Regions from separate parts of the Selenomonas sp. oral taxon 136 genome, predicted to be linked through region 1. Evidence: riboswitches for the same ligand, from Rfam matches in the RefSeq annotation. Region 1 holds a riboswitch; each other region holds the start of a gene.
The links. Region 1 has a riboswitch for cobalamin ahead of AXE86_RS00930 (TonB-dependent receptor). Riboswitches for the same ligand answer to the same signal wherever they lie in the genome.

Region 1 (3,143 bases):
CGCCAGAAATATGTGAGCGTCGTTCGATTATCTGCCCCAAGGAACTTGCCGTCCCAAATGGCACTGAGATCAAACTGCTTGCCATACTCGGGCTGTGGAAATTTCGCGCCGCTCCCCTTGTAATCCATTGGAGCCGGCATGATTCCTGCGCCGTCACCTGCGATTTCGTACATATTGAGCAGGCGGAAGTAGGTGCCGCCCGTCATACGCATCGTAAAGTGGTTGTTGAATTCTTTTTTTAATGCGAGCTGCCATGTCACCTTGGAATCCACCTGACTGTCCTCCGGGTGAACCCAGCGATATGTTTTGAGTGGATTGAATCGACCGAACTGACTGTATCCTATAATCTGTGAACGATTGTAGCGGATGGCAGGCGTCAGCTGCCATGAACGCTTCTTGTCAAGCGTAATTGTATCCTGCAGCTGCAAGTTAAAGATATTTTGATCGAACTGGTTGCGCATCTGTGCCCAGAGATTTCCGATACCCGCCTGCACGTCATCGATGACCTCATTAAGCCCATCGCCGTCAATATTCATGCGCTCGTGAGAGTAATTCATCTGGAAGTCGAGCATATTGTTCTTGCTGAGCTGATAGGTGCCGTCCACCTGTACATTGTATTTCTTCGAGCGATAGCGGCTCCACTCCCGCATGGGAATCTTAATCATGTATCGCAGACCGTCGTGAATATTCTCGGCGCGGTAATCCTTGCTCTGGGTGAGGTAGTCGACCATCCAGCCCCATTCATAGTTCTTTCCTATATAGCGGCGCTGTACGAGCAGCTCCTTTGCACTGATTTTTTGATGCCGCTTGTCGTATTTATAGAGATCGTATTTATCAACGAGAAGCCCCGGCTGAATCATATCGAAATAACTTCGATAATCGACCCAGAGACTGTCGGGCAGATGCCGATCGACAGTCTTGTATGTTCCCTTGATCATCCAATCGTCATTCTGCCATTTGACAAGCAGATCCGAATTGCTGTAGTCATTGTATTGCCGCCGGCGGTGCGGATCATCCGCAGCAGTAACCAACCGGCCCCCATTGTCCTCCAGCCACTGGATGCAATCATCTACATTCTGCTGCCATGCTCCGGCGCCATGTGCGATATCAAACGCGGCTTTCCCTGCCGGTGTCATAGCGAGGTAGCCTTGGAGTTCTGTCCGTGTCGCAACGATCTGTCGTCCAATGTCGGTATTTGTATAGAACTGCTCCGCCGCATAGCTGCGGTAGGGGAAGTCACCATCACGCGATTCGTGATTGTAGCCAAAAAGCAGGCTGCCGGCACCTAGGGGGGCTGTGATCTCAACGGAGGCTTTTTTCCCGCCGAAGGAGCTCGGTCCAATCTCGGCGGATCCATGTGCGCCCGTCGGTTTCTTCGTCACGACGTTAATGATGCCGCCGATGAAGGTGCCCGCAAAGCGAGCCGGGATGTAGCCGCGGTAGACTTCGATGCGCTCGATATTGCTGACGGGGATCGTCGAGATATCGACCGCCGCATCGCCGCCGAGATTCGTCAGCACGCCGTCGACGAATACGCCGACCTGTGCTGCCGTCGAGCCGCGTACGGTGACCGTCGTATACTGCCCCTTGCCCTGCACCTCGCGTACATGCACGCCGGGAACCATCTTGAGAAAGTCAGGCAGTGTCTTTTGTTCGCCCTTGAACTCCTCCGGGCGTATAATGGTCACGGTGCCGGGGGAGAGAATATCTTCCCATGTGGGACGCTTCGCCTCGACGGTGATATCAGAAGTGCTATATTTCAACGGAGGACTCGATGATGTCGGCTCCATATGAACCATGGCAGATGCCTGTTCTTCTTCCCCGCCAGTATCAGTTGCGGTACCTCTTGCTGCGGCAATCATCGGATGAAGCAGCGCACCAGACAACAGCATACCCATAACGCCCAACACAAGCCGTCTTTGTTTCCATCGAGACAACATAGATTATCCTCATTTCTGTAGAATTACCAAAATAAATAATCCCGTCATTATATTCAGTCAATAGTATAGAACATACTGGACTCTCCTTTCAAAAAAATACCGCCTTCTGAACGAAGGCGGTCATATCATTTCAAAAAGGCGGCAGAACAAACCTGCCGAAGATACTCTGCTTCACAAAGAAGCAGAGATGATCCCCTTCCCATCGCTCGCAGGTACCGATTCCGAACAACGTCCGAATCGACGGTGATGTTAAAGCAGGCAATTCTCCTGGCTCAGATTCCTCACCCTGTCAAACCTTCCCAGAATTTCTTCCAGTGGCATACGATGACGGGGCTCCTCTTACAGTGGCGGGACCGCTTCGGCTTATACCGAATTCCTTATTAAGTCTTTCGACACCTGTTTCCTTACAATATGAATTTTTTCACTCTTATGATATTACAAATTAGTTTATTTTGTCAATAATATAAAAGAATCTTTTTATAGTTCTATGTGATAAAACTATATCTATTATATCCCTGCGTAGCTGCGCTGACGCATGGACTCATAGAGGATCGCTGTGGCGGCCGAGGCGACGTTGAGCGACTCCGCCTGCCCGCACATTGGGACGTAGAGGTGCTGACACGCGCCCAAGAGGCGCTCCGATACACCGTTTGCCTCGTTGCCGAGGACGACAATCGTGGGGCGGCACAGATCCGCTGCAAAATGCGTCACAGCATCGGCGTCGCACGCAGCCGCATAGAGATATAGGCTTTGCTCCTGTGCGAAACGCAGGAGTTCCTCATCATCGACGCCGCTGATAAAGGGAACGTAAAACAGAGAGCCCATCGTTGCACGGACGACCTTGCTGCTGTATACATCCGCACAGCCGCGCAGGAGTATCACGCCCGCTGCGCCCGCTGCATCTGCCGTGCGCAGAATCATGCCGACGTTGCCGGGATCCTGCACACGATCAAGAGCCAGATAAAACGGTACTTTCTCCGCCGCGTGTACGAGATCGGTCAATGATCTGCGGGGGGGACGCTGCATCAGCAGCAGGATTCCCTGCGGCGCGTCCGTCTCCGCGCAGGCGGCAAAGAGCCGCGGCGGGACACAGTTAACCGGCACGCCGCGCAGATGCAGCTGCTCTGCCAGTATGGCAGCTCGCTCCGCTGCCAAGGCACGCTCCATCAATACGGCGTGTAGGATCTGTCCGTCTGAGCGCGC
Region 2 (3,143 bases), 230 kb from region 1:
CGTGCATAGCACGCGCCGCCGCAGGCGGAAAAATCCACACACGTCCTGCAGAACGCCATAGCATTCTGCATCTCCTGCGCCACCTCTTTCTGGCGCTGCACATCAATGCCACGTTCCACATCGCCGAGCAGAAAGTGCGCATCGCCGACAAAGGAGGAACAGGCGTAGATATTTCCAAGCGCGTCAACGTGTACCCCCGCCCCGTTCATCGCATGGCAGTGGGAAAATCCACTGCCTGTGCGCTGGGCAAGACACGCCGCCTGCTCCATCTGGCTAATCGCCATAGAGTGGCCGATCATTCGCCCGAGTTTGCGGTTCAGCGCAAAAACCGCTTCCATCGCCTGCGCCATGTCCTCGGCCCGTGCGCTGCGAACGGCAGAGCCACGCCCCTGTGGCCGCAGGAGATCAAAGCCCACACGGCGCACATTGCCGAGATAGTATGCCATCTCGACAACACCGGAAAGCTCTGTAACATTGTCCGCTGTGACGACTGTGGTCAGGCCGATCTCCATGCCGCACTGCGCAAGCTGACGAATCCCTGCGACAACATCCGCTGCCGTACCTCTGCCGTCAGGATAACAGCGAAGTGCATCGTGCACAGCAGGTCTACCGTCAAGGCTGACGCCGATCCCAATGCGCGCACGACGCAGAAAAGTCGCCGTCTCCTCGGTCAGCAATGTTCCGTTGGTCTGCAAATCCATGCGTGCCGGGATACGCTTGCTGCGCACGTAGTCTGCCATCTGACGCAGCAGCGGCAGTGCAAGGAGGGGTTCTCCCCCCGAGAACTGCAGGATAAAGGGCATTTTGCCCGTCGCCGCAAGGTCGATGGCACGCCGCGCCGTCTCCCATGTCATCGTGCGTCTGTCCTGCGCTGCGGCATAGCAGTAGCGACACGCAAGGTTACAACTTCCGGTAAGGCTCATGACGAGCATGCGCAGCGGTACTGCCCCGATGCCCTTACTTTTCATCGGCAAAGCGCTCCGGATAGACAGCGCGTGCCAATGCGTAGACAGCATCTGCCGCATTCTGTGAAGTATTGTAACGATACCGATCCGGAACCACATAGAGGTGATTTTCCTGCACGGCCTTCACATGGATAAACAAGGGGTCTCTGCAGAGTTTTTCGCGAAATTCCTCCGTCGTTTTCCCCTCTGTACTCCACGTCGGCAGGAGAAATACGTCGGGGTTGAGTGCCACCACCTGCTCCATCGAGACCGCAGTCGTCGCCGTCAGCCCCGCCATCGCCACACCATTGCGCAGGGAGGCACGGCGGCACATATCGTCAAAGAGCCCATCCTTGCGTCCAAACACACCGCTGAACGCAAATGCAACGACGATGGGGCGCTCCTCCTCCGGGATGTCTCCAACGCGCCGCTCCACATCAGCGAGAAGGGCACGTTTTTCGGCGATGCGTGCGGCGGCATTTTCCTCCTGTCCAATCAGGCGTCCAACCGTCTCAATGCGCGCAAAGATGTCCTCGAGGTTATTCGGCGTACGTGAGACAAAGACGGGAATCCCCAAATCGCGCAGGCTGTCCACCAGCTCCTTCGGTATGCCGTCAATCGCAAGGACAAGGTCTGGATCCAGTGCCGCAACGCGCTCCGGACTTCTGTCCTTGAGTTTGACGGATACGGCGCGTGCCTCTTCCGTCATGCAGGATATTCCCGGATCATCCACCGTGGAGGTGAGCCCCGCGATCTGCTCCGGCGGAGCAATCCCAAGGAGAATCTCATCCATCCCTCGTCCCAGCGACACGATCCGATGCGGTCTTTCCGTGACAACGACCTCCGCCCCGGTATCATCCGTTCCGCGATAGAACGCATCCCCATCCGACTCCACCCGCGTCCCGTTTCCACAGCCAGTGAGAAGGAGAAGACAGCCCGCGACAAGGAGCGCATAGAGCAGCCAATTATAAGGCATGGGTATATGCGTATTGCAGTTTCTTTGCATGCTTCATTCTTCGTCACCTTTCTTCATCCTGCACCGATGAACCTGCATGCAAAAGAGAAGATGTGCATAAAAAGACCCCTCCTGCATACACAGAAGGGGTTTTTCACACAACAAAGGATCACGCTGTATCCGCAGACACACTGGAATCCCCATCCCTATCACTCGCAGGTCAAACGGCGATTGTCAATCAGGCAGTTCTCCTGGCTCCAGTTCCTCGCGCACCTGCGCCTTCCCGAGGGAAATCCCTCAGTGGCGGAGACAATGTCCCCATGCAGGTTTGCTCACTGCTACAGTGGCGTGACCGCTCCGGCTTGATGGGAAAATACGTTTCCTTACCGGATTCTCTATTATATCTCTGCAAACTGTCAAACGACCTGGCAGTTCGCGCCGATACCTGATCCACTTCATATAAAGTTTTCATAAAACGCATTTATAGTAACATTGGAAGAATCGCTTGTCAATACGACAAAGGGATATTTTACGAATCATCTCAATACGCTGGGATCTTTCCGAGTCTATTTTTCCAGCAAATAGAGATAGTCCCCATAGCCCTCCTCCTCCATGTCCTCCTTCGGGATGAACCGCAGGGACGCACTGTTGATGCAGTAGCGCAGCCCACCCGTTGCGGCGGGGCCATCGTCAAATACGTGTCCGAGATGCGCGCCGCTGTTCGTCGCCGTAACCTCGGTACGCACCATGCCGTGCGAGCGATCTTCCTGCTCTGCAATCAGTGCCGCATCGATTGGACGTGAGAACGCCGGCCAGCCGCAGCCCGAGTCATATTTATCCGTGGAGACAAAAAGCGGCTCGCCCGTCGTGATGTCACAGTAGATACCCGCACGAAACTCGTGATCGTATTCGTTGCGGAAGGGCGGCTCTGTCGCCTTCTCCTGGGTAACGGCGTACTGCAGATCCGTGAGACGTTCTCTGAGTTCAGCCTTTGTCGGCTTTTCATCATGACGCACGTTTTTCTTCTCCCCCATCGGTTCGGCTTCCGCACGTTTCTCACGCATCGCAGCGATGAGCGCAGGGGAGATATGGCAGTAACCGTTGGGATGCTTCTCGAGATACTCCTGATGATCGTCTTCTGCACGATAAAAGTTCACGATCGGTCCCATCTCGACAGCCGTCTTCTGACCGAGACGATTCTGCAGTGCGTCCAACGACGCACGGATGATCGATGCATCCTTGCC
Region 3 (3,143 bases), 210 kb from region 1:
TTACATTCGAATGCTCGGCATAGAACTGGTTGAAAATGTTGTTCGCCTTGAGATATACCTTTGTTGCGTCGGCAATCTGATAGTTCATCGCAAGATCGACGACCCAGTAATTATCCGTCGGGAAAGCACCGCGTACCGGTCCCGGGCGTCCAACGATCCCGCGGGCAAGCAGCGACGCATCGAATGCACGGTTGCGGTAGTCGACACCGATGTTCCACTGATCCTCGGGCAGATAACCGTCTGCATTCACGCCTCTCTGCTCCGTCTTGCCGACATGCGTCCGTGTATAACCGAGGCGCGCGCGCAGATGCGAGTCAACGCGCTTCGCGAGCTGCAGCGACCAGCCATGGGCATCCTCATCGCCGACATTGATGTTCACGTATGTCACAGGATGGTAACCGATACGATCCTTCGAGTGGCGCTTGAAGTAGCTCGCCGTGAGGCTGAGACCTCTGCCAAAGTCACGGGCAATACCGATCTCCTTCGTGTTGCCGGACTCGGGCTTGAGGTTTGGATTGCCGTATGTCGGCGCATAAAGTTCATTCGGCGTCGGCGTGATGAAGTACGCACTGTAAGAAGCATAGGCGTGCGTCATCGGATCAATGTCATAGCCGAGGCTGACACTCGGGCTGTTGTGACTGCCAAAGGACGAGTTGCTGTCATGACGAATACCCGCTGTGAGTTTCAGCGTCGGAAGGATGCTCCACTGATCCTGCAAATAGAAGGAGCGGTTGATGAGCGTACGATCATCGATGCTCACAATGCCGCCGTTCTTGATCGTCGTATCATCCTTTATGAATTCGAAGCCAGCCGTCAGCAGATGGTTGCCGAGCTTCTTGTCGAATTGGTCGCTGAATCTCCATGTCGAATCACTAAAATCATAACTGGATCCCGCAGGAGTCCACATGCCATGGGTGAAAGTATCATAATCATATTTGCTGCGCGAGATACTCATTTGGTTCTTGGTCGTGTCATTGATTTTCACATTCCAAATCAAATCGCCATCCAAATAATCATAGTTCCCGCGATTGACATTGAGCCCCTGCTGCTTTTCATAGAGTGCCTGATAGCGATCCGAGTCCTTGTATGAGCGCAGATTGAAGGCAAGATAGGATGCCTTGCTCAGATCCTTGCCGAGGTGAAGATTGACCGAGTCCGCATCCAGATGAGACGGCACCGTATTGCCGTGCGCATCCGAAAAGTCTCCGCTCTTATCCTTCTGGTACTTGATGCGCCAGTCCCATCCGTGCTCACCGCCCGCATTCGCGATGCTGTACTGCTGACGTCCATAACTGCCGTAGCCGATGCCGAGCGTCGTCTTCATCCCCGATGCCTTCTTCGTGATGATGTTGATAACGCCGCCCTTCGCATCCGATCCATAGAGCGTTGACGCCGAGCCGTGCAGCACCTCGATGCGGTCGATGCCGCTAAGATCCTTCATCGCAGATGCCAAAGAGGCCGAAAAGCCCCCCGCATAGTTCTGGCGGACACCATCGATCAGAAAGACCACATGTTCCGACCCGTTGATGTAGAATTTGCTGCTGTTGTTATATCCCGCCGGTGCATACGCATTGACCGTAACGCCTGGCACATCGCGCAGCGCCTGCGTGAGGTCGGTGTAGTGGCGGCGCTCGATATCCTTGCCTGTAATCACCGTGATATTTGCATCCGTCTTGAGTTCCTTGTTCGGGGTTCTTGTCGCCGTGACGACCGTCTCCCCCAGAGCATGTTCATCTGCCGTATCACTCACATCGGCTGCGAATGCATGACCGCCCAGGGACAGCACGCTTACACTGAGGGCTGCTGTCAGAGCTGCTCCTAGCTTCTTCCTTGACCCCAATCTCTTCATCTCGTAATCTCCTCCTAAAACATTACACATTACTGCAGGGCAATACACCATCTATTCATCTGCTGCGAAGGGATGCACTTCGTCAGTCAGAGAAAAGTATATTCCGGAAGCACTGATAAATTCGGCACAAGCATCTTGACGCATCTTTTTGATGCATGGCATGAATCATGGAAATAAAAATCCCCTTCCTGCGATACAGAAAGGGGATAGACTCACGAAAAAATATGATTTGGGCGCACAATATACGCTCACGATAGAATCCCTTCCCCGTCACTCGCAGGTACAAGCAGTGATTCATAACTAGGCAGTTCTCCTGGCTCCAGGTCATCGTTCACCTGCTCCTTCCCAGAGGACATTCCTCCAGTGGCAAATCGGGGCGGCAGATCATCTCTGCACGCCCTGCAGGCTCGCTCGCTGATACAGTGGCGGGACCGCTTCGGCATCGGTCTGCATGGCATACTGCCATAGAGCCTTCACCGAATTCTCTATTAAGTCTTTGACACCTAATTCGATAATATTCAGTTTTCCAGCAATTCGACATATCGTACTATAATACGAATTTATTGTCCTGTCAAGCGCAAATATACTAACAACTCCAAACACCAATATAGAGCACTACGAATACATGACAAAGCAGTGCTCGATAAAAGGGAAAAGACACACCATGCAGTGAACCTGAATCTATCGGTCGTGCGCTGCGGCGCGCTGCTGTATGCGCAGCTTACTCGCCAGATCATCACGGGAACGATGCTGGAACTCGTGAACGAGATACATTGGCTGGACAGTCTCGACGATACGGCGTGCCGCATCGGTATGAAACGGCTGATGCTGATCGACATGCATGACGTAGTCCATCGCCGCCTGCCAGTCGAGCGATGTCTTCCATCCTACATGCCGACGCATCATCTCCCGCGTATATGCCCCTGAGAGGGATTGGTGCAGGTGAATGCCATAGACGCGCTTACCCAATGCTCCAAGCTCGTGGTAGACCTTTTGCACATATGCCGCACCCTCCGCCTCGCTCTGCAGATCCAAGTTCGTGTTCATCAGATGCCCCGTGTCGAGCATAAAGCCCGTGTCGGGATAGCTGACGCGCTCCAAGAGCTCAGCGGCGAGCTGCGGTTTTTGAAAGGTCAGTCCCGGCCACCAGAGATTTTCAAAAAGGAGTTTGCAGCCCCTCGGTATCTCGCCGGCAATCGCATTGACAAGCTCGATGGCCGCGCGAACGACGTCCTCATCCGTGACAGAAAACATGCGCGTATACATCTCCGATGTGCAGTTATGTGCAACGTGG
Region 4 (3,143 bases), 430 kb from region 1:
ACCAAAAGGGGCGGTGCACCGACGCTGACGCTGACAGCGATGAATGCCGCATAGAGGGCACTGATGCGTGCCGTGACACTGGCGAAGGCGTAGTGGATGTAGGTGTAGAAGAGCAGGATGATGAGGCAGGAAATAAGCCAACCGAAGCCGAGCGAGGAAATCGCCGCGCCCGCACCATTGGCGATCCATGTGATGATGCCCGATTTTGCGAGAGCCGAAGCGAGTGTCATCAAAGAGCCCATCCAGAACATCGCGTCCCATGCACCCTTTTCCTGGATGACGTCCTGCCAGTTGATGATGTCGAGTATCAGCATGAGGCAGACTGCGCCCATGGCAACGGGTGTCGCGTCGATGTTCGTGAGGCCGGAGCTTGCCCAGAGTGCGAGAGAGACAACGAAGATGACGGAAAGTCCCTTTTCCGCAAGGCTCATCGGCCCCATTTCAGAAAGCTCACGCTGTGCCAGATCCTTGGCGTCGGGAATACGCACGAGTTCGGGCGGCGAAAGTTTCATCATGACATAGGGGACGAGCAGGAGCGCGATGAGTCCCGGCACAATTGCAGCGCTCGCCCAGCCCATCCACGTGACCTGAACGCCCAGCGTCTTCTCGGCGAGCGCCACGCAGAGCGGGTTGCCCGCCATCGAGGTCACGAACATCGTGCAGGTCACGGCGTCTGTATGGTAGCCGACCTGCATGAGGTAGGTGCCGATGCGGCGTGCGCTCTCACCGGGTTTTGAGCCTAGAGCCTCCGCGAGTGAACGCACGATTGGATAGAGAATGCCGCCGCCGCGCGCTGTGGCCGAGGGCGTTGCGGGCGAGATCACAAGCTCGCTCAGGGCGATGGCATAGCCGAGCGACAACGCGCTCTTGCCGATTGCCTCGATGATGCGGAAAGCGATGCGTTTGCCGAGTCCGCTCTTGATGAAGCCGCGGGAATAGAGGAACGCACAGACGATCAGCCAGATCGTGCTGTTGCCGTAGCCTGCCAAAGCATCGGACGTCTTTAGCAGGCCTGTCCATGCGGAGAAGGAAATCGCGATGAAGGCCACCGCGCCGATCGGCAGCGGATGCAGAATAAAGCCCAGCACTGTCGCGATAAAGACCGCAAGCAAATGCCAGGCGAGTACTGTGACTCCGTCAGGAACCGGCAGGAACCATAGGATGAGTCCGACGCCGATCGTGATGAGTGCATTTCTTCTCTTCGTGTTCATGTGTTCACCCCATCAAAAATATGAGTTCTCCGCCGCAGTCCCCTTTTGCCGAAAGCATTTCCTGCGACGCCCATGGAAGCTGTAGATTTGCAGAGCATACGTCCGAGGCCGGCGGGAAGAGGGCAGTTCTGCGTCCTGAACGTTCGCAAATAAAAGCAGCCCCTTTCTGCAAATGAGAGAAGAGACTGCAAAATATCCTTGCCTTGCCGCGTGCAGCGTCACAGCGCATAAAACCGCCGTCGAAAGGTCACCGCAAAGATGCGGATCGATCCAGCGCAAGACACAGATCCCCTTCCCGTCGCTCGCAGGTCAGACGGTGATCGTCGATCAGGCAGTTCTTCCTGGCTCCAGTTCATCGCTCCTCTGCGCCTTCCAAAGTTTCCTCAGTGACGTTTTCTGCAGATTCGCTCGCTGACACAGTGGCGGGACTGCGCCGGCTCTTCCGGCTTCTCTATTAAGTCTTGCGACACCTAATTCATCAGTATGCTGTTTGTCGTGATGATGGCTTCCGTGAGGAAGAATATCACTGCTTCTGCCTATTGTCAAGAGAGAGGCGAAAGGAGTTGAACCATCGGCTTGACTGTATGCGCTGATTGACGTTTAGATGTTTGAATACGCGGTATTTTATGGTAGAATGAGCGTCGAATATACTGGTCTTGGCAAAGGTGTTTTGCCGGAGCGATTTTGTATGTTCGACTTTTTATGTGTCCAATTTCATTTTACAATGAACGATTTCTTCTCTACATTTTTTTGAGTATTTCGTACTTGCCAATGAGGATAGATACGGATGGAGCTAAAGATATTCACGACGTTCAAGACAATTGTACGCACGGGCAGCTTTACAAAGGCGGCGCGTCTCCTCAGTTACACGCCGTCGACGATTACGTTCCACATCGCGCAGCTGGAAAAGCTGACGGGCGTACCGCTTTTTGAGAAAAGCGGGCGGCGCATGATCCTGACAAAGGCGGGAGAGGAACTGATTCCGTATGTGGACGAGGTGCTTGCTGCAGTGAAGAAGGTCAAAAGCTTTCAATACGGTGTTGCCGCCTATCAGGGGACGCTCACAGTCGGCGCGCCGGAGTCGCTGCTCTGCTTCCGTCTGCCGCCCCTGCTCAAACGTCTGCATGGGCATGCACCGCGTGTTGATCTGCGTCTGCGTTCACTCACGAGCCGTGATGTTGTTGCGGCACTCCGTGACGGGCAGATCGATGTCGGTCTTGCATACACGATTCAGGAGAGAGACAAGGAGAACCTTGCGTTCCGGGTGTTTGAGGAGTGCCCCGTGCATTTCTATACCTCGGTTGGTGCAGCTGTATGGTGCCCGAACCTTCGTGAGCGGGAGATGGAGATCAACGAGATGCCGCTGATCACGATGCCGCATCCGGGTGAGATTCGGCAGCTGGCAGACGACTATCTGCGGCAGCGGGGGATCTCGTTTACGAATATGATTGAGCTGCGAAGCACGCAGACCATCATCAATCTGGTTGAAAACGATATGGGGATTGCGCTGCTGCCGGATCATGCGGTGCGGGAGCGCATGGCTCTCGGCCGGCTGTCTGCAGCGCAGTCGGATCCGATGACTGTAACATCATACTACGGGGTTCATCGGAATAAATGGCGCAGCCCCGCAATGAATCTCTTCCTTGACATCCTTGGGGAGGAGAACGGAAACCAGGGCGGAGAGGAATTGCTTCACGATGAGGAGGATGTCGATGCAGCCGATTCTCGCTGAGGAAATTCGGGACTTTGACACGAGTCTCGACCGCCTGTGGGCGCGACGTGATCTCGTCGTTGTCGCAGCGGGGGCACTCATCTGTTTTCGCTCCATCTACCATCGCGCAATGCAGATCGGTGCATGCGGGCGGTTCCGTTATGCTGCTGTGCGGGCAGAGGATTACGTGCTTGGAACGGCGGAGGAAACGATCCGAGATG

Region 2: another riboswitch for cobalamin. It lies ahead of AXE86_RS01970 (ABC transporter substrate-binding protein); the one in region 1 lies ahead of AXE86_RS00930 (TonB-dependent receptor).
Region 3: another riboswitch for cobalamin. It lies ahead of AXE86_RS01895 (TonB-dependent receptor plug domain-containing protein); the one in region 1 lies ahead of AXE86_RS00930 (TonB-dependent receptor).
Region 4: another riboswitch for cobalamin. It lies ahead of AXE86_RS10660 (DASS family sodium-coupled anion symporter); the one in region 1 lies ahead of AXE86_RS00930 (TonB-dependent receptor).

What each region holds. Positions count from the first base shown of each region.
Region 1 is NZ_CP014239.1:206,358-209,500, forward strand. Features, by position in the region: gene AXE86_RS00930 (TonB-dependent receptor) at 1-1,940, opposite strand, end outside; cobalamin riboswitch at 2,181-2,355, opposite strand; gene AXE86_RS00935 (TrmH family RNA methyltransferase) at 2,448-3,143, opposite strand, start outside.
Region 2 is NZ_CP014239.1:433,012-436,154, forward strand. Features, by position in the region: gene AXE86_RS01965 (radical SAM/SPASM domain-containing protein) at 1-968, opposite strand, end outside; gene AXE86_RS01970 (ABC transporter substrate-binding protein) at 958-1,920, opposite strand; cobalamin riboswitch at 2,124-2,363, opposite strand; gene msrB (peptide-methionine (R)-S-oxide reductase MsrB) at 2,466-3,143, opposite strand, start outside.
Region 3 is NZ_CP014239.1:411,479-414,621, forward strand. Features, by position in the region: gene AXE86_RS01895 (TonB-dependent receptor plug domain-containing protein) at 1-1,849, opposite strand, end outside; cobalamin riboswitch at 2,136-2,371, opposite strand; gene AXE86_RS01900 (TIM barrel protein) at 2,531-3,143, opposite strand, start outside.
Region 4 is NZ_CP014239.1:2,217,290-2,220,432, forward strand. Features, by position in the region: gene AXE86_RS10660 (DASS family sodium-coupled anion symporter) at 1-1,211, opposite strand, end outside; cobalamin riboswitch at 1,525-1,700, opposite strand; gene AXE86_RS10665 (LysR family transcriptional regulator) at 1,999-2,943, shown strand; gene AXE86_RS10670 (hypothetical protein) at 2,918-3,143, shown strand, end outside.